Regions from separate parts of the Quatrionicoccus australiensis genome, predicted to be linked through region 1. Evidence: predicted binding sites of a transcription regulator. Region 1 holds the regulator's gene; each other region holds the start of a gene.
The links. The regulator FNR, encoded in region 1, switches genes on or off when oxygen is low (the NO sensors DNR and NnrR bind a similar motif). The targets are predictions, from matches to a motif close to TTGANCTAGNTCAA.

Region 1 (6,079 bases):
GTGATCCATGCCGATATAGACATAACCGGCTTCGGTCAGCTTCTTGATCGCCAGCGCCAGGATCTGCAGCTTGGTATCGGCCGACGGCAGGTCGGCGTCGTTGATCCGGCGCTGCGGCTTGAACAGGCTGGGCATGTGCGCATAGTTGTAGATCGACAGGCGTTCCGGATCCATCGCCAGAACACGTTCCAGGGTCCGGTTGAAACCCATCACCGACTGGTGCGGCAAACCGTAGATCAGGTCGATCGAAATCGACTTGAAACCGTTGGCACGCGCATCGCGGATCACGTTGTAGGTTTCTTCTTCGCTCTGGACGCGATTCACCGCAACCTGGACCTTCTCGTCGAAGTCCTGGACACCGACACTCATCCGGTTGAAACCAAGTTCGCCAAGCAATGCAACGGTTGCCGTATCGACCTTGCGCGGATCGACTTCAATCGAATATTCGCCGCCTTCAAGCAGCTTGAAATGCTTCTTCGTTTCCCCCATCAACTGGCGCATCTCGTCGTGCGACAGGAAGGTCGGCGTACCACCACCCCAATGCAGCTGGATGACCTCGTGCTCACCATCACGGCCTTCCAGGCAGGCAGCCTGCATGTCCAGCTCCTTGGCCAGGTACTTGAGGTACTTGCCGCTACGCGCATGATCCTTGGTGATGATCTTGTTGCAGGCGCAGTAGTAACAGATGGTGTTGCAGAAAGGGATGTGGAAGTATAATGACAAGGGTCGGCTGATTGCGCCGATGTTGCGTTTGCCCAGCCACAGTTTGGCTGCGTCCGAATCGAAAGCCTCAACGAATCGGTCCGCTGTCGGGTACGATGTATAGCGGGGGCCGTTCACATCGAAGCGGCGAATGATCTGAGGATCGAAGACGAGGTTTTCAGTTGCGAAATTCATTAAACATACCGGCAAATTTTGATTGGATTATGTTGCGGCGCTGCACAATTTCCGTTGACTTGGATCAAGCGAACGCAGGTTGATAATGCCCCAAAACACGGCCATTCAGGAAATTTCCCTCTCCGTCATCAAGACGGCATGTTCGAACTGCAACTTGCGCGAACTATGCCTCCCGTTCGGGCTCAGTCTTGATGAACTCGAGCGCCTCGACGATCTCATTTCGACCCGGCGCCGGATCAAGCGCGGCGACCACCTTTATCGTGCCGGCGAGGCCTTCGACTCGATCTACGCGATCCGCAGCGGCTTTTTCAAGACCGATGTGCTGCTCGAGGATGGTCGCGACCAGGTAACCGGCTTCCAGATGGCCGGCGAACTGCTTGGTCTGGATGGCATCAGCACCGAATTTCACACCTGCAACGCAATCGCTCTCGAAGACAGCGAAATCTGCTCGATCCCCTTCTCCCGCCTGGAAACCCTGTCGCGCGAAATCCACAATCTGCAGCACCATTTCCACAAGGTGATGAGCCGCGAAATCGTGCGCGACCACGGCGTCATGATGCTGCTCGGCACGATGCGCGCCGAAGAACGCCTTGCTGCCTTCCTGCTCAACCTGTCGCAGCGTTTCACGGCCCGTGGCTTCTCGCATGCCGAGTTCTACCTGCGCATGACGCGCGAGGAAATCGGCAGCTATCTCGGCCTCAAGCTGGAAACCGTATCGCGCGCCTTCTCGCGCTTCCAGGAAGAAGGCTACATCGCCGTGCAGCAGAAACACATCCGCATACTTGATGTAAATGGCCTCAAGGCCCTGATGAATCACCAGCGCTGAGTCAGCGGCAAGCATCACCGTCGCAGCAGCAAAACCGCAGAAACTCTGCTGATCAGTCGCCAGGCCTCCCCCCGCAAAAGAAAATTGCCGATGTCATCTGCGGCAATATGCCGCATTCCTGTGCGCAATCAACTCTAAGAGAATCCGCCGGTTAAAAATATAACCGGGGAAATCCATGCTCTTGCGCATCCATCCATTAGCCGCCGCCATGGCGCTCGCCTTTTCATCGGCTGCCTTCAGCCAGACTGCACCCGATACCGCCAATCCGGACCAGGTCATGGACAATGTTCTGGTACGCGCCAGCCGCACTGACGGCATCGATGCGCAATCCGGCTCGGTCAGCAATGAACAGGTTCGCGCCCAGCGTCCGGCGACCAGCGATACCGCGACCCTGCTCAAGGACATCCCCGGCGTCAGCCTGAACAGTGCCGGCGGCGTTTCCAGCCTGCCCGCCATCCACGGCCTGGCCGACGACCGCCTGCGCATCAAGGTGGACGGCATGGACCTGATCTCGGCCTGCGCCAATCACATGAACTCGCCGCTCTCCTACATCGACCCGAGCAATGTAGAACAGATCAAGGTATATACCGGCATCACCCCGGTCAGCGTCGGTGGCGACAGCATCGGTGGCAGCATCATCGTCAAGTCGCGCGAACCGCGCTTCGCCAGGGCCGGCGAAGGCCTGCTGACAAGCGGCGAACTCGGGACTTTCTATCGCTCGAACGGCAATGCCTGGGGCGTCAATGCCGCGGCGACGATTGCCAACGAGAACCTGAGCATCAGTTACAACGGCTCGACTGCCGAGTCCGGCAACTACAGCTCGGCCAAGGATTTCAAGCCGGATGGCATGACCACGGTCGGCAAACCCAACCTGGCCCGCAACGAAGTCGGTTCCTCGGCCTACAAGACCGAGAACCATGCGCTCGGCTTTGCCCTGCGTCACGAAAACCACCTGCTTGATCTCCGCCTCGGTTACCAATACATCCCCTACCAGGGCTATCCCAACCAGCGCATGGACATGACCGAGAATCGCAGCACCCAGATCAACCTGCGCTACACCGGCCTGTTTGACTGGGGCAAGCTCGAAACCCGCGTCTACAACGAGGAAACCCGCCACAAGATGGACTTTGGCGACGACAAACGCTTCCTTTACCCGAATGGGGCCGAAGGCATGCCGATGGACACCCGCGGCAACAATACCGGCCTCCAGGTCAAGGCCGACATCGCCCTCGCCGGCAAGGACTTGTTGCGGGTTGGCGGCGAGTTGCAGCGCTACCGCCTCGACGACTGGTGGGAACCGTCCGGCACCGGCGGCATGGCACCGAACACCTTCTGGAACATCAACAGCGGTCAACGTGACCGGTTTGACGTTTTTGGCGAATGGGAAGCCAACTGGACAACCCAGTGGAAAACCCAGATCGGCGCACGCAGCAGCACCGTGCGCATGGATACCGGCGAAGTCCAAGGCTACAACACCACGATGGCGGCTTACCTGGCCGAATCGACCGCATTCAACCAGGCCGACCGCAAACGCACCGACAACAATTTCGACCTCAGCCTGCTCGCCCGCTACACGGCAAATGACAATCAGAGCTTCGAAGGCGGCTACTCCCGCAAGACCCGCTCGCCCAATCTTTACGAGCGCTACAGCTGGTCGACCGGCGGCATGGCGATGCGCATGGTCAACATGGCCGGCGACGGCAACGGCTATGTCGGCAACCTCGAACTCAAGCCGGAAGTCGCGCACACCCTCAGCCTGACTGCCGACTGGCACGATGCCGGCAAACAGGAGTGGGGCGTCAAGATCACGCCGTTCTACACCTATGTCGAAAACTACATCGATGCCGAGTTGTGCACCACCGCCAACTGCAACGCTGCGAACGCGACGGCCGGCTTCCGTTATCTGCGCTTCGTGAACCAGGATGCCCGCCTGTTCGGGGTCGACATCTCGGGCTACTTCCCGCTCGCCAAAACCCGCGACTACGGCGACTTCACGCTGCGCGGCCTGATCGGCTACGTCGATGGCAAGAACCGCGAAACCGGCGACAACCTCTACAACGTCATGCCGCTCAACGCCAAGCTGGCGATCGACCAGCGCAAGGGCAACTGGAGCAATACGATCGAAGGCCAGCTGGTCGGCGCCAAGGATCGCGTCTCGGAAGTCCGCAACGAGCTCAAGACGGGCAGCTACGCCTTGCTCAACCTGCGCAGCAGCTACCAGTGGAACAACATCCGCTTCGACATCGGTCTGGAAAATGCGCTGAACAAGCAATACTCGCTGGCACTGGGCGGCGCCTACGTCGGCCAGGGTTCGACCATGATGGGCACCAATGCGACGACGCCCTACGGCATTGCCGTCCCCGGCATGGGCCGCTCGCTCTACGTCGGAATGAACGTCAAGTTCTGATCCCGACCCTGCGCAAGGCAACCAGAAATCCCCGGGCAAGCCCCGGGGATTTTTCATTGCGGCAGGCAAAAACCGGGTTTTCAGGCGGTCGACCGCCTGGAAACCGGCAAAATGCTCAAATCGGGATTTGCGGGCGCTTCTTTGCCAGCTTGCGTTGCAAGGTACGGCGATGCATCTTGAGGGCGCGCGCGGTGGCGGCGATATTGCCGCCATGTTCGCCCAGGGTGTGCTGGATGTACTCCCACTCCAGGTGCTGCACGGTCATCCGGTCCTCGGCCGGCACTTCCGGGATCTCGATACGGTCATCGAGCAGCGCCCTGACGATGGTCGCGACATTGGCCGGTTTGGGCAGATACTGCGCCGCCCCCAGCTTGAGTGCGCCAACCGCAGTCTGAATGCTGGCATAGCCGGTCAGGACAACGATACGCGCCGCCGGGACGATCTCCAGCAGGGGCTGGATCAGGTTGAGGCCGGACTGGCCAGCCAGATTGAGGTCGAGCAGGATGTACTCCGGATCCTGCTGGCGGCAAACCTCCAGACTTTCCGCAACGCCTGCCGCAGTCCGCACGGCAAATCCCTGGCGCGTCAGCGAGCGCCCCAATACTTCTCGAAAACTCTCGTCATCATCGATGACCAGCAACGGCCTTGCATCATGGCTCACGCCTGTCCTCCCGAATATCACTGCATGGAACAAAAACCCGCGCACGGGTACCACCAGAGCTGAGCGCGGCAAGCTCCAGCCTGCCGCCGCGACGCTCCAGCGCCGCCCGCGCCAGCAACAAACCAATCCCCATGCCGGTCGGCGAAACGATGGGCAGGCCACGCGCAAAAGCCAACAAGGCCGCCGGCAAAATCCCGCTGCCATCATCGTCGACCGTCAAAACCAGCATGCCCTGTTCCAGGCCGGCCTTGAGCGCAATCTGTGAAGCCCCCGCCTTGAACGCGTTATCGAGCAAATTCGCCAGGGCGCGCTCGACGGCCAGATCGAACGCCAGCACCTTGCGCTCCAGCCCGGGCGAAATCTCGCTGACCAGGGTCGCCGCCGGATTCAGTGCCAGCCAGGCCCCGAGCACGTTTCGCAACCACTGCCCGGCATTCAGTTCGGCCGACTGCGACAGCCCTCTGGGCTGACCGGCGCGCTGCGCCAGTTGCGTCAAGGCCTGTTTGCACACCTCGATCTGACGCTGCATCAAACTCAAGTCAGGACGCAATGCCGGAGAAACCGTAGCGTCCGCGAGCAACTCATCGACCAGCACGTTCAAGGTTGCCAGCGGCGTACTCAATTCATGCGCAGCCCCCGCCGCCAGGCTGCCCATCGAAATCAGCCAGTCGTTGCGTATCGCCTGCTCACGCGCCGCGGCCAGCTCGGCATCGCGTTCGCGCACGGCCTGCGTGATCTGCAGAATGAACCAGATGACAACAACCGCAGAAACCACATAAACCATCCACATGCCGAGCAGATGCAACTGGGTTGCCGTCTGTGCATCGCGGATCGCCAGGGGCTGGTAAAAGCGCCACAGGAAGCTGTAGGCCAGGATGGCGGCCAGTCCCAGCAACCAGGCCTGGAGACGATTCAGTACGCAGGCCCCGATCGCAACCAGCGGCAGAAAGACCGAAATCAGCGGGTTGGTCGCCCCGCCCGACAGATAGACATAGCCGCCCCAGGCGGTCAGGTCGAGAGAAAGCTGGACCATCGGCGAGAACAGCGGCACCTCTTCGAAATTGCCGGTATTGAAAACAACCGCAGCATGCAGGCAGGCATTGATGCAGCCGACGACCGTGGCAAATGCCAGCAGGCGCGGCAGCAATTCGGCAGACCCCAGCAGGTTGGGACTGACCAGCGCCGCAATGAACATTGCCAGAACGGAAAGCCAGCGCAGGTTGATCAGGCGCACCTGGGTGAACTGGGTCAGCGAAGTAATCACGAGGCCGGTGCCGAAAAAAAGAAG
Region 2 (6,079 bases), 1.9 Mb from region 1:
ATGAAGGGGGAGCCGGATGTGGGTGGTGAGCGTGGCGTCATCGTCAATACGGCGTCAGTAGCGGCCTATGAAGGCCAGCTCGGTCAGGCGGCCTATGCCGCTTCCAAGGGCGGTATCGTGGCGCTGACCCTGCCGGTGGCGCGCGAGCTGGCACGCAGCGGCATCCGCGTCATGACGATTGCTCCGGGCATCATGGAAACGCCGATGTTGCTCGGCATGCCGCCGGAAGTTCAGGATTCGCTGGGCAAGATGGTTCCCTTCCCTTCGCGCATGGGCAAGCCGGCAGAATACGCAGCGCTGGTGAAGCACATTGCCGAAAACGCTTACCTGAATGGCGAGGTCATTCGTTTGGACGGCGCCATCCGCATGGGTACCAAATAAACTATACTTCGGCTCCACCATCGACCCCCAAAGGCACTTCGGTGCCTTTTCCATTTGCATGCCAGAAGTAACCTGCTATCACTGCGGTCAGGCTGTTCCCGATGAACTCGATTTGCCGGTCACCATCGGCGGGCAGGCGCGCAGCATGTGCTGCTACGGTTGCCAGGCGGTAGCCCAGTCAATTGTCGATAATGGCCTGGAAGACTATTACCGCAGCCGCGATTCGCTGCCGGAGTCGCAGCGTGAGGCGATGCCGCAGATCCTTGATCAGCTGGCACTTTACGATCATGCTGATTTTCAGAAGAGTTTCGTCAAGGAACTGGGCGAAACCGAGCGGGAAGCCTCCCTGTTGCTCGAAGGCATTACCTGCGCCGCCTGTATCTGGCTCAACGAACAACATGTCGGGAAGTTGTCGGGTGTGACCGCGGTCGACATCAATTACGCCACCCGGCGTGCCCGTGTGCGCTGGGACGAATCGCGCATCAAGCTCTCGGACATCCTCGGGGCGATCGCTGCGATCGGCTATCGGGCCTATCCGTATGATGCAGCCAAAAACGAGGAAATCTCGCGCAAGGAGCGACGCGAGGCGCTTTGGCGTTTGTGGGTGGCCGGCTTCGGCATGATGCAGGTGATGATGTACGCCTTCCCGGTCTATATCGCCAATGGCGACATGACCTCGGATATCGAAAGCATGATGCGCCTGGCCAGCTTGCTGCTGACCCTGCCGGTCGTTTTCTATTCCTCGGCGCCCTTCTTTCGCAATGCCTGGCGCGATATCAAGTTGCGGCGCGTCGGTATGGATGTGCCGGTGGCTCTGGGTGTTGGCGCGGCCTTTCTGGCTAGTTGCTGGGCAAGTCTGACTGGGGAAGGCGAGGTCTATTTCGACTCGGTGACGATGTTTGTTTTCTTCCTGCTCGGTGGGCGTTATCTCGAGATGACAGCCCGCCAGAAGGCGCTCAGCGTGACCGAAGCCTTGGCCAAGTTGCTGCCCGCCTTTGCGCAAAAACTGCTTAATTTTCCGGTCGACCGTGCGGTTGAACAATGCGTGGTTGCAGACCTGAGGCCGGGCGACCATGTCCTGGTCCGTGCGGGTGAGGCAATTCCTGCGGATGGCAAGGTGGTTGAGGGCTTCAGTTGCGCCAATGAGGCGTTGCTGACCGGGGAAAGCAAGCCTGTTGCAAAAGCACCGGGCGATTCGGTGACGGGTGGTTCGCTGAATGCCGAAAGTCCCCTGGTTGTCAGGGTTGAGCAGGTCGGAGAGGCAACCCGCCTGTCGGCCATTGTTCAGCTCATGGAGCGAGCAGCAACTGAAAAGCCAAAAATCGTCGAGATGGCTGACCGCATTGCCAGCTATTTTGTTGCCGTGCTGCTGCTGGTGGCAGCCTTGGTTGCGGTTGGCTGGTACATCGTTGATCCCTCAAAGGCGCTTTGGATTACGGTCTCTGTGCTGGTGGTGACCTGTCCTTGCGCTCTTTCCCTGGCGACCCCGATCGCCTTGACGGTGTCGGCCGGCGCGTTGGCTAAGAACGGTTTGCTGGTGACGCGCGGTCACGCAATCGAAACCCTGGCGAGGGCAACGCATTTTGTCTTTGACAAGACCGGGACGCTGACCAGCGGACGCATGAGTTTGCGGGGTGTTCTCGTCGTCGGCAGTCTTCCTGAGTTTGAGTGTCTGGCCATGGCGGCGGCGTTGGAGCACTCGTCCGAGCATCCGGTTGCAGCCGCATTGCGCCATGCGGTGAGCGGTGAGTTGCCGGAGGCGACCATGGCGCTTAGCGAACCGGGGCAAGGCATTGAGGGGGTGATTGATGGTCGTCGTTGCCGTATTGGCCGTCCGGATTACGCCCTGGCCTTGTCCGGTGCGCAACTTCCGGCAGCAGCGGTCGACTGGCTGGAGAGTGGTGAAACGGTTGTGGTGCTGGCTGATGCAAGTGCTTGCCTGGCGTTGTTCCGGATTGGCGACGAGTTGCGTCCTGAGTCGAAATTCTTGGTTGATTACTTGCTCAGCTTGGGAAAGCACGTAGTGCTCCTGACGGGAGATGCTCCGTCGGTGGCGCAGCGCGTTGCTGCCAGGCTCGGTATTCAAGATGTGCGGGCTGGTATGACGCCGCAAGGCAAGCATGCCTGTGTCAAGGCCTTGCAGGAAAGTGGTGCCGTTGTCGCAATGATTGGTGACGGGGTCAATGACGCGCCGGTTCTCGCGCAGGCGCAGGTCTCGATTGCAATGGGTGGCGGAGCTCAGTTGGCCAGAACGCAATCCGATTTTGTGCTGCTATCGGAAAACCTGGATCATCTGCGTGATGGCTTGCGTCGAGCTCGGCAAACCCTGGTCATTATTCGTCAGAATTTGTGGTGGTCATTTGCCTATAATTTCGTTGCGCTACCACTGGCGATTGGTGGCTATGTGACGCCGTGGCTGGCTGGCATCGGTATGTCGGCCAGTTCCTTGCTGGTGGTTCTTAACTCCCTGCGCATTCAGCGCGCAAAGGCGGATTGATGGAAAGTATTTATTTGCTGGTGCCGATTTCGGTCATTCTGGTTTTTGTGATCGCCGTCATTTTCTGGTGGTCGGTTCGCAGTGGCCAGTTTGATGATCTCGAGGGGCCGGGTTTTCGTGTTCTGATGGATGATGATGAGCGGCCGCCGCAACCAGTTGATGCTGATGGCAAAAAAGATAATTCAGGGAAGGTTTGATTTGGGTCAACCCGGTGGCATCTCTGGTCGGGCATCATGGCGGCTGTGTGAGGGTGATGCCTTACGAAAGTTCTCTGTTGGGGTTGGGGTGCGTTGCGACGCACCCTTTTTTTGTTTACAAGCCTGAAAAGCCGCACGGATACTGCATTGGGCAGGCATAAGTCGACCGAGATAATCGGTAGATTGATCTAGGTCAAAACAGCGTCGCTGATCTAGAATAGTATCCGCATTTATGCGCCGCCTTGGGTTCAGGGGGGTGGACATTCTGATTTTCATTAACGAGAGGTGGGTTCATGTCTGGATCGCAAACCACATATAACGATAAGGTCGTACGGCAATTTTCCGTCATGACCGTCATCTGGGGCATCGTCGGCATGCTTGTCGGTGTCATCATCGCTGCACAACTCGTGTGGCCAGAGCTGAATATCGCTTGGCTGCACTTCGGGCGCTTGCGTCCGTTGCATACCAATGCGGTTATTTTCGCGTTTGGTGGCTGTGCTCTGTTTGCAACGTCTTACTGGTGCGTTCAGCGTACCTGTCACACCCGTCTTTGGGGTGGTCCGCTGGTTCCCTTTACCTTCTGGGGTTGGCAGATTGTTATCTTGTTGGCTGCCGTTACGCTGCCGCTGGGTATTACCCAAGGTAAAGAGTATGCCGAACTGGAGTGGCCGATCGACATCCTGATCACGTTGGTCTGGGTTTCGTATGCTCTGGTCTTCTTCGGTACGATCGCCAAGCGTAAGGTTTCGCACATTTACGTGGCTAACTGGTTTTTTGGGGCGTTCATTGTTGCCGTTGCTCTCTTGCATTTGGTCAATAGTGCTGCGGTTCCTGTTTCGCTGACCAAGTCCTACTCTGCTTACTCGGGTGTTCAGGATGCAATGGTTCAATGGTGGTATGGCCATAACGCCGTGGGTTTCTTCCTGACCGCCGGCTTCCTTGGCATGATGTACTACTTCGTTCCTAAGCAGGCTGGTCGTCCGGTTTACTCCTACCGTCTGTCTGTGGTCCACTTCTGGGCGCTGATCTTCACGTACATGTGGGCGGGTCCTCACCATCTGCATTACACGGCCCTGCCGGACTGGACCCAGTCTGTCGGCATGATCTTCTCGCTGATTCTGCTGGCTCCGTCCTGGGGTGGCATGATCAACGGCATCATGACCTTGTCGGGTGCTTGGCATAAGCTGCGCGATGATCCTATCCTCAAGTTCCTGATTACCTCGCTGTCCTTCTACGGTATGTCCACCTTTGAAGGTCCGATGATGTCGATCAAGACCGTCAACGCGCTGTCGCATTACACGGACTGGACCGTTGGTCACGTGCATTCCGGTGCCTTGGGCTGGGTGGCTATGGTTTCCATTGGCTCCATGTACTACCTGTTGCCGCGCTTGTTTGGCAAGTCCGAGATGTACAGCACCAAGCTGGTTACGACCCATTTCTGGATCGCCACCATCGGTACCGTGCTTTATATTGCCTCGATGTGGATTGCCGGTGTGATGCAGGGTCTGATGTGGCGTGCTGTCAATGCCGACGGGACCTTGGCTTACAGCTTCGTTGAATCGGTTAAGGGTTCCTATCCGTTCTGGGCGATTCGTTGGCTGGGTGGTGTTCTGTTCCTGTTCGGCATGCTGATCATGGCTTACAACATGTTCAAGACCATGGCCGGTGGTAACACCAAGGACATGCCGGTTGTTGCTCCGGCTGCTCACCACGCCTGATTAGGGGGAATAATAATGATCAAGCACGATCAAGTTGAACGGAACGTAGGCCTGCTCTTCGTTCTCACGCTGTTTGTTGTCCTGTGGGGCGGTTTGCTGGAAATTGTGCCGCTCTTCTTTCAGAAATCGACCACGACGCCGGTCGAGGGCCTTAAGCCTTACGATGCAGTTCGTCTGGCCGGTCGCGATGTCTATGTTCGTGAGGGCTGCTTCTTGTGTCACTCGCAGATGATTCGTCCGTTCCGTGCAGAGACCGAGCGTTACGGTCACTACTCGGTGGCTGGCGAATATGTTTACGATCACCCGTTCCAATGGGGTTCGAAGCGTACCGGTCCGGATCTGCATCGTGTCGGTGGTCGTTACTCCGACGAGTGGCAGCGCGCTCACCTGATCAATCCGCGTGACGTGGTTCCCGAATCGAATATGCCAGCCTTCGCCTTCTTGGCGAATACCAAAGCAAAAGATAGCGTAGCTGCTGACATCGAGAAAAAGATGCAACTCATGCGTGGTTACGCCAACGTGCGTGGTATCCCAACCTACTCCGATGAAGAGATCAAGGGTGCCAAGGCTGCCATCGGCGACAAGACCGAAATGGATGTTCTGATTGCGTACCTGCAGGAAATGGGTACCTCCTTGAAGAACACCAAGTAATAGCCATGGACATCAACGATCTGCGCTCCATCGTTACCGTTGCCGGGTTACTCTGCTTCTTGGCGATCGTGGGATGGGCATATGGCAAGAGCAGCAAAAAAGGCTTTGAGGAAGCTGCCAACTTGCCATTCGCGGAGCATGATGATGAGGGTGTGGCGTCTGGTACGTCACATCCGCGCTGAAAAAAAGGAAAGCAAATGAGCGATTTCGTTAGCGATTTTTGGAACCTGTACGTTGTGGTAATCGTCTTGGCAAGTATTCTTGCTTGTGCGGTTCTGCTGATCGTCCAGGGTAAAGCGACTTTCACCCCGGGCAAGACCATGGGTCATGTCTGGGATGAAACCCTCGAGGAATACAACAATCCGATGCCCAAGTGGTGGAGCTGGATGTTTGTCATCACCGTGGTTTTTGCGCTGGTGTATCTGGCGCTCTATCCGGGGCTTGGCAACTTCAAGGGCATGCTGGGCTGGACTTCCGGTGGCCAACATCAGGCTGAAGTTGCCAAGATGGATGCTACGGTCAAGCCGCTGTTCGACAAGTACATGGCCATGGATCTCAAGGCTGTTGCTGCCGACAAGCAGGCCAACGAGATGGGCAAGCGTTTGTACCTGACCTACTGCATGCAGTGTCACGGT
Region 3 (6,079 bases), 660 kb from region 1:
TGCGCCAGTTCGAAGACCGACTTCTTGTCGACGTTCTTGACCACCGGCACGACCAGGCCGTTCGGGGTGTCGGCTGCGAAACCGATGTTGAAGTACTTCTTCAGCACCAGGTTGTCGCCGTCGAGCGAGGAATTGAATTCCGGGAACTTCTGCAGGCCCTTGACGCAAGCCTTCATGAGGAAAGCGAGCATCGTGAGCTTGGCTCCGCCACCCTTTTCGTTTTCCTTGTTGAGCAGCACGCGGAAGGCTTCGATATCGGTGATGTCGGCATCTTCGTGATACGTGACGGCCGGGATCATGACCCAGTTGCGCGACAGGTTCTGGCCGGAAATCTTCTTGATGCGCGACAGCGGCTTGACTTCGATCTCGCCGAACTTGGCGAAATCGACCTTTGGCCAGGGCAGCAGATCGAGCACGCCACCGCCGGTGACGCCACCGGTCGACGCTGCCACAGGGCCGGAAATGGCACCGGACATGACGCCCTTGACGTACTTGGTCAGGTCTTCCTTGACGATGCGGCCTTTCGGACCGGTGGCCGGAACCTTGGACAGATCGACACCGAGTTCGCGGGCATAGGCACGGACCGAGGGCGAGGCATGTACCTTGGCGCCGAGCGGCAGGGCCGGGGCAAGCGCGGCGGGTGCGGCGGCAGCCGGAGCGGCGACCGGCGCAGCTGCCGGGGCTGCAGCAGCAGGAGCCGGAGCAGCGGCCTGCACTGCGGCGACCGGGGCCGAGGCACCGGTTTCAACCTTGATCAGGACCGTGCCTTCGCCGACCTTGGAACCGAGCTGGACGAGCACTTCCTTGACGACGCCGGCAACGGTGGACGGCACGTCCATGGTTGCCTTGTCGGATTCGAGCGTGGCGATCGCGTCGTCGACCTTGATGTTGTCGCCAACCTTGACGAACAGGTCGATGACCGGGACTTCGTCAAAGTCGCCGATGTCCGGCACCTTGACTTCGACCACGCCACCGCCGGCCGCGGGGGCGGCTGCCACCGGTGCGGCAACCGGCGCCGGCGCTGCGGCCGGAGCGGGAGCTGCAGCGGCCGGGGCGGCGACGGCAGCGGCGCCACCGGTTTCAACCTTGATCAGCAGGGCGCCTTCGGCAACCTTGGCGCCGAGCTGGACGAGAACCTCGGTGACCACGCCGGCTACCGTCGAGGGCACGTCCATCGTGGCCTTGTCGGATTCAAGCGTGACGATGGCGTCGTCGACCTTGATCGTGTCGCCGACCTTCACAAACAGTTCGATAACCGGGACTTCGTCGAAATCGCCGATGTCCGGGACTTTGACTTCAATGATTTGGCTCATGTCGTCTCTCCCTCGTTAAACCGACATCGGGTTGGGTTTGTTCGGGTCAAGGTTGTACTTGACCAGGGCGGCGGCAACCTTCTCGCGTTCGATCTCGCCGTTGTCGGCCAGTGCCTTGAGGGCAGCCAGCGTCACCCAGTGACGGTCGACCTCGAAGAAGTGGCGCAATTTCTCGCGGGTGTCGGAACGGCCGAAACCGTCGGTGCCCAGCGTGACATACGGTGCCTTGACGAAGGGACGGATCTGCTCGGAGAATAGCTTGATGTAGTCGGTGGCGGCGATGACCGGGCCCTTGGCGCCAGCCAGTTTTTCTTCGACGTGCGACAGCTTCGGTGCTTCGAGCGGATGCAGCAGGTTCCAGCGCTGCACGTCCTGGCCGTTGCGGGCCAGTTCGTTGAAGCTCGGGCAACCCCACAGGTCGGCTTCGACACCCCAATCGGCCTTGAGCAGATCGGCGGCGGCGATGACTTCGCGGAAGATGGTGCCGGAGCCGAGCAACTGGACGCGCGGGCCGGCAGACTCGGCGCCCTTCTTGAACGAGTACATGCCCTTGATGATGTCGGCTTCCGAGCCGGCCGGCATTTCCGGGTGCTCGTAGTTTTCGTTCATCACCGTCAGGTAATAGAAGACGTCTTCCTGTTCCTGGAACATGCGGCGCATGCCGTCTTGCGTCACGACGGCGACTTCGTACTGGAAGGTCGGGTCGTAGGAGATGCAGTTCGGGATCAGGTTGGAGAGGATCAGGCTGTGGCCGTCTTCGTGCTGCAGACCTTCGCCGTTCAGCGTCGTGCGACCGGCGGTGCCGCCGATCAGGAAGCCGCGGGCGCGTTGGTCGCCAGCCGCCCAGCACAGGTCGAGGGTGCGTTGCAGGCCGAACATCGAGTAGCAGATGTAGAACGGAATGGTCTGGACGTTATGCACCGAGTAGGAGGTGGCGGCAGCGATCCAGTCGCTCATCGCGCCGGCTTCGTTGATGCCTTCCTGGAGGACTTGGCCGGTCTTCGATTCCTTGTAGAACATCAGCTGGTCGTGGTCTTCCGGCACGTAGTTCTGGCCTTGCTGATTCCAGATGCCGACCGAGCGGAACATGCCTTCCATGCCGAAGGTGCGCGATTCGTCCGGCACGATGGGCACGACGTTCTTGCCGACATTCTTGTCCTTCAACATCATGTTCATGATGCGCACGATGGCCATCGTCGTGGACAGCTCGCGGCCTTCGCCGGATGCCTTCAACAGGGCGGTGAAGCTGTCGAGCGCCGGGATGGCGAGCGGCTCGGCCTTGCGGCGGCGCGACGGCAGGAAGCCGCCGAGATCCATGCGGCGCTGGCGCATGTACTGGTACTCGGGCGAGTCTTCGGCGAACTTGAGGTAGGGTAGTTCGGCCAGCTTGTCGTCCGGCACCGGCAGGTCGAAACGGTCGCGGAAACGGCCGATCTGCTCGATGTCCATTTTCTTTTGCTGGTGCGAGATGTTCATTGCTTCGCCGGCCTGGCCCATGCCGAAGCCCTTGATGGTCTTGGCGAGGATCAGCGTCGGCTGGCCCTTGTGGTTAACGGCGGCGTTGTAGGCGGCGAAGATCTTGAAAATGTCGTGGCCGCCGCGGTTCAGTTGCCAGACCTGGTCATCGGTCCAGTCGGCAACCAGTTCGCGCAGTTCCGGCGTGTTGAAGAAATGCTCGCGCACGTAGGCGCCGTTCTTGGCCTTGAAGGTCTGGTACTCGCCGTCGCACAGTTCCATCATGCGTTGCTTCATGATGCCCTTCTTGTCGCGCTGGAACAGCGTGTCCCACTGCGTGCCCCAGACCAGCTTGATGACGTTCCAGCCGGAACCGCGGAATTCGGATTCGAGTTCCTGGATGATCTTGCCGTTGCCGCGCACCGGGCCGTCCAGGCGCTGCAGGTTGCAGTTGATGACGAAAATCAGGTTGTCGAGCTTTTCGCGACCGGCCATGCCGATGGCGCCGAGCGATTCGACTTCGTCGGTCTCGCCGTCGCCGAGGAAGGCCCACACCTTGCGATCACCGGCCTTGGCCAGTCCGCGCGAGTCGAGGTACTTCATGAAGCGGGCCTGGTAAATGGCCTGGATCGGGCCGAGGCCCATCGAAACGGTCGGGAATTGCCAGAAGTCCGGCATCAGCCACGGGTGCGGGTAGGACGAGATGCCCTTGCCGTCGGTTTCCTGGCGGAAGCTGTCCATCTGCTCCTCGGTCAGGCGGCCGAGCATGAAGGCGCGAGAATAGACGCCAGGTACGGAGTGGCCCTGGAAGAAGATCAGGTCGCCGCCGTTGTCGGCCGACGGGGCGCGCCAGAAGTGCGAGAAGCCGACGTCGTAAAGCGCGGCAGCCGAGGCGAAGGAGGCAATGTGGCCGCCGACGTTGGTGTCCTTGTTGGCACGCACGACCATGGCCATGGCGTTCCAGCGGATGTAGGAGTGAATCTTGATTTCCATGTCCGCGTTGCCCGGGTACTTGGGCTGCTGATCGGCGGGAATGGTGTTGATGTATTCGGTATTGGCCGAGTAGGGGATGTCCACACCCTGCAGGCGCGCCTGGCCGATGACTTTCTCGATCAGGTAGTGGGCCCGGGTCGGGCCTTCCTGGGAAATGACGCCGTCGAGGGCGTCGATCCATTCTTTGGTTTCCTGCGGATCTACGTCGGCAGGGTCAGGCAGTGCGTTGGGCTGATTGGCCATGGTTTTGTCTCCAAGATTGGTCTTCATTCTGTTTTGCCTGTTGAGCAAAACAACTCTAGCGCTTAATGGGTCGGTTCGCGAGCCCGTGTTTACACCTACTTGATTTTTCGCATTGTAAAAACAAAGTTCGCATCGTGCAATATCCCGTGCATATTTTTCCTGCCGCGAAAGTCATTCAAAAAAAATCCGCGAAGGGGTTGCGCTGTATCAAATCGAGGCTTGTTGCACGCTTTTAAAATTGAAGGCTTTGCGATTGATTACGGGAGTTTTCATGGCGGCAGTTATGCCTGCACCGGCGGCCAGCCGGTTGTTTTTGTCCGGCAACGAAGCAGTGGCACGTGCCGTCTGGGAATCCGGTGTCAAGGTCGCTGCGGCCTATCCGGGAACGCCGGCCACGGAGATGCTTGAAGTCATTTCGACCTATCCGGATCTCTATGCCGAGTGGTCGGTCAATGAAAAGGTTTCGCTGGAAGTCGCGATTGGTGCGGCCTATGCCGGCTCGCGCGCCTTCTGCTGCATGAAGCATGTCGGCATGAACGTCGCCTCCGATGCGCTGATGACGCTGACCCTGACCGGTGTGGTCGGCGGCCTGGTGATCGCCATCGCCGACGACGTCGGCCTGTCGTCCTCGCAGAACGAGCAGGATTCGCGCTACTGGGGGCGTTTTGCCCACATTCCGCTGTTCGAGCCGGCCGACTCGCAGGAAGCCTACGAGATGACCAAGCAGGCGTTCGAACTCTCCGAACAGTTCCAGGTGCCGGTCATCCTGCGCATGACGACCCGCATCAACCACGTCAAGGCGCTGGTCACGGTCGGCGAGCGCGTGCCGCACAGCGGTGCCGGCTTCAAGAAGGAACCGGGCCGTTTCGTGATGGTGCCGGGCAATGCCGGCAAGCGCATTCCGCTGATGTTCGAGCGTGACGGTCAACTGCGTGAAATGGCCGAAAACTCGGCGCTCAATGTGCTCGAGCCGGGCAGCGACCGGCGCGTCGGCTTCATCACCTCCGGCCCGGCCTACATGCATGTCAAGGAAGCCTTCCCGGACGCACCGGTATTGAAGCTCGGCTTTTCCTGCCCGCTGCCGTTCAACAAGTGCCGCGAGCTGGTGGCGCTGGTCGACCAGGTTGTGGTCGTCGAGGAAGTCGAGCCGCTGGTCGAAACCGAACTCAAGGCGGCCGGGCTGGCCGTGCTCGGCAAGGACATCCTGCCGCGCCAGGGCGAGCTGTCGCCGAATGTGCTGAAGCCGGCGATCGCCAGACTGCTTGGCGAAGAAGTGCCGGCCGCCCAGGCCGTCGCACCGCTGCCGGTCTTTCCGCGGCCGCCGACGATGTGCGTCGCCTGCCCGCATCTCGGCGTTTATTACACCCTGTCGCAGGTGCGCAACCTGACCATTGCCGGCGACATCGGCTGCTACACGCTCGGCGCCGGGCATCCGTGGAATGCACTCGATACCTGTGTCTCGATGGGTGCTTCGATGGGTGTCGCGCTCGGTCTCGACAAGGGCCGCGGCGAAGCCGACAAGGACAAGCGCATCCTCGCCGTGATCGGCGATTCGACCTTCCTGCACATGGGCATGCAAGGCCTGCTCGACATGGTCTACAACAAGGGCAATGTCACCGTGCTGCTGCTCGACAACCGCGCGGTCGGCATGACCGGCGGCCAGAACAATCCGGGCAACGGCTACGGCATCCATGGCGAGGAGGCGCCGCGCGTCGATTTCGTCAAGCTCGTCGAGTCGCTGGGCGTCAAGCCGGAGCGCGTGCACAAGGTCAATCCCTACGAACTGCCCGTGCTGTTCAAGACCATACGTGAAGAAGTGAAGGTGCCGGAAGTCTCGGTCATCATCACCGACCAGCCCTGTGTGCTGGTCAAGGATTATCACAAGCTGAAGCCGTTTACCGTCGTCGAAGACAAGTGCACCGGTTGCGGCAACTGTATCGACGTCGGCTGTCCGGCCATCCACGTTACCCGGCGCGGCCAGGAAACCAAGCCGAACGGGCGGGTTGTCGATCTTGCCTTCGTACGCATCGAGTCCTCGGTATGTACCGGTTGCGGCCTGTGCGTGCAGCCCTGTG

Region 2: the regulator FNR is predicted to act here: its motif matches at 3,259-3,272, upstream of ccoN (cytochrome-c oxidase, cbb3-type subunit I).
Region 3: the regulator FNR is predicted to act here: its motif matches at 4,202-4,215, upstream of KI612_RS17980 (thiamine pyrophosphate-dependent enzyme).

Annotation. Positions count from the first base shown of each region.
Region 1 is NZ_CP075188.1:3,130,185-3,136,263, forward strand. It holds gene hemN (oxygen-independent coproporphyrinogen III oxidase) at 1-897, opposite strand, end outside; gene fnr (fumarate/nitrate reduction transcriptional regulator Fnr) at 983-1,723, shown strand; gene KI612_RS14970 (TonB-dependent receptor) at 1,899-4,130, shown strand; gene KI612_RS14975 (response regulator transcription factor) at 4,246-4,791, opposite strand; gene KI612_RS14980 (ATP-binding protein) at 4,781-6,055, opposite strand.
Region 2 is NZ_CP075188.1:854,756-860,834, forward strand. It holds gene KI612_RS04205 (3-hydroxyacyl-CoA dehydrogenase) at 1-381, shown strand, start outside; gene KI612_RS04210 (heavy metal translocating P-type ATPase) at 440-2,878, shown strand; gene ccoS (cbb3-type cytochrome oxidase assembly protein CcoS) at 2,878-3,075, shown strand; gene ccoN (cytochrome-c oxidase, cbb3-type subunit I) at 3,369-4,793, shown strand; gene ccoO (cytochrome-c oxidase, cbb3-type subunit II) at 4,803-5,444, shown strand; gene KI612_RS04230 (cbb3-type cytochrome oxidase subunit 3) at 5,450-5,626, shown strand; gene ccoP (cytochrome-c oxidase, cbb3-type subunit III) at 5,642-6,079, shown strand, end outside.
Region 3 is NZ_CP075188.1:3,794,123-3,800,201, reverse strand. It holds gene aceF (dihydrolipoyllysine-residue acetyltransferase) at 1-1,313, opposite strand, end outside; gene aceE (pyruvate dehydrogenase (acetyl-transferring), homodimeric type) at 1,329-4,004, opposite strand; gene KI612_RS17980 (thiamine pyrophosphate-dependent enzyme) at 4,276-6,079, shown strand, end outside.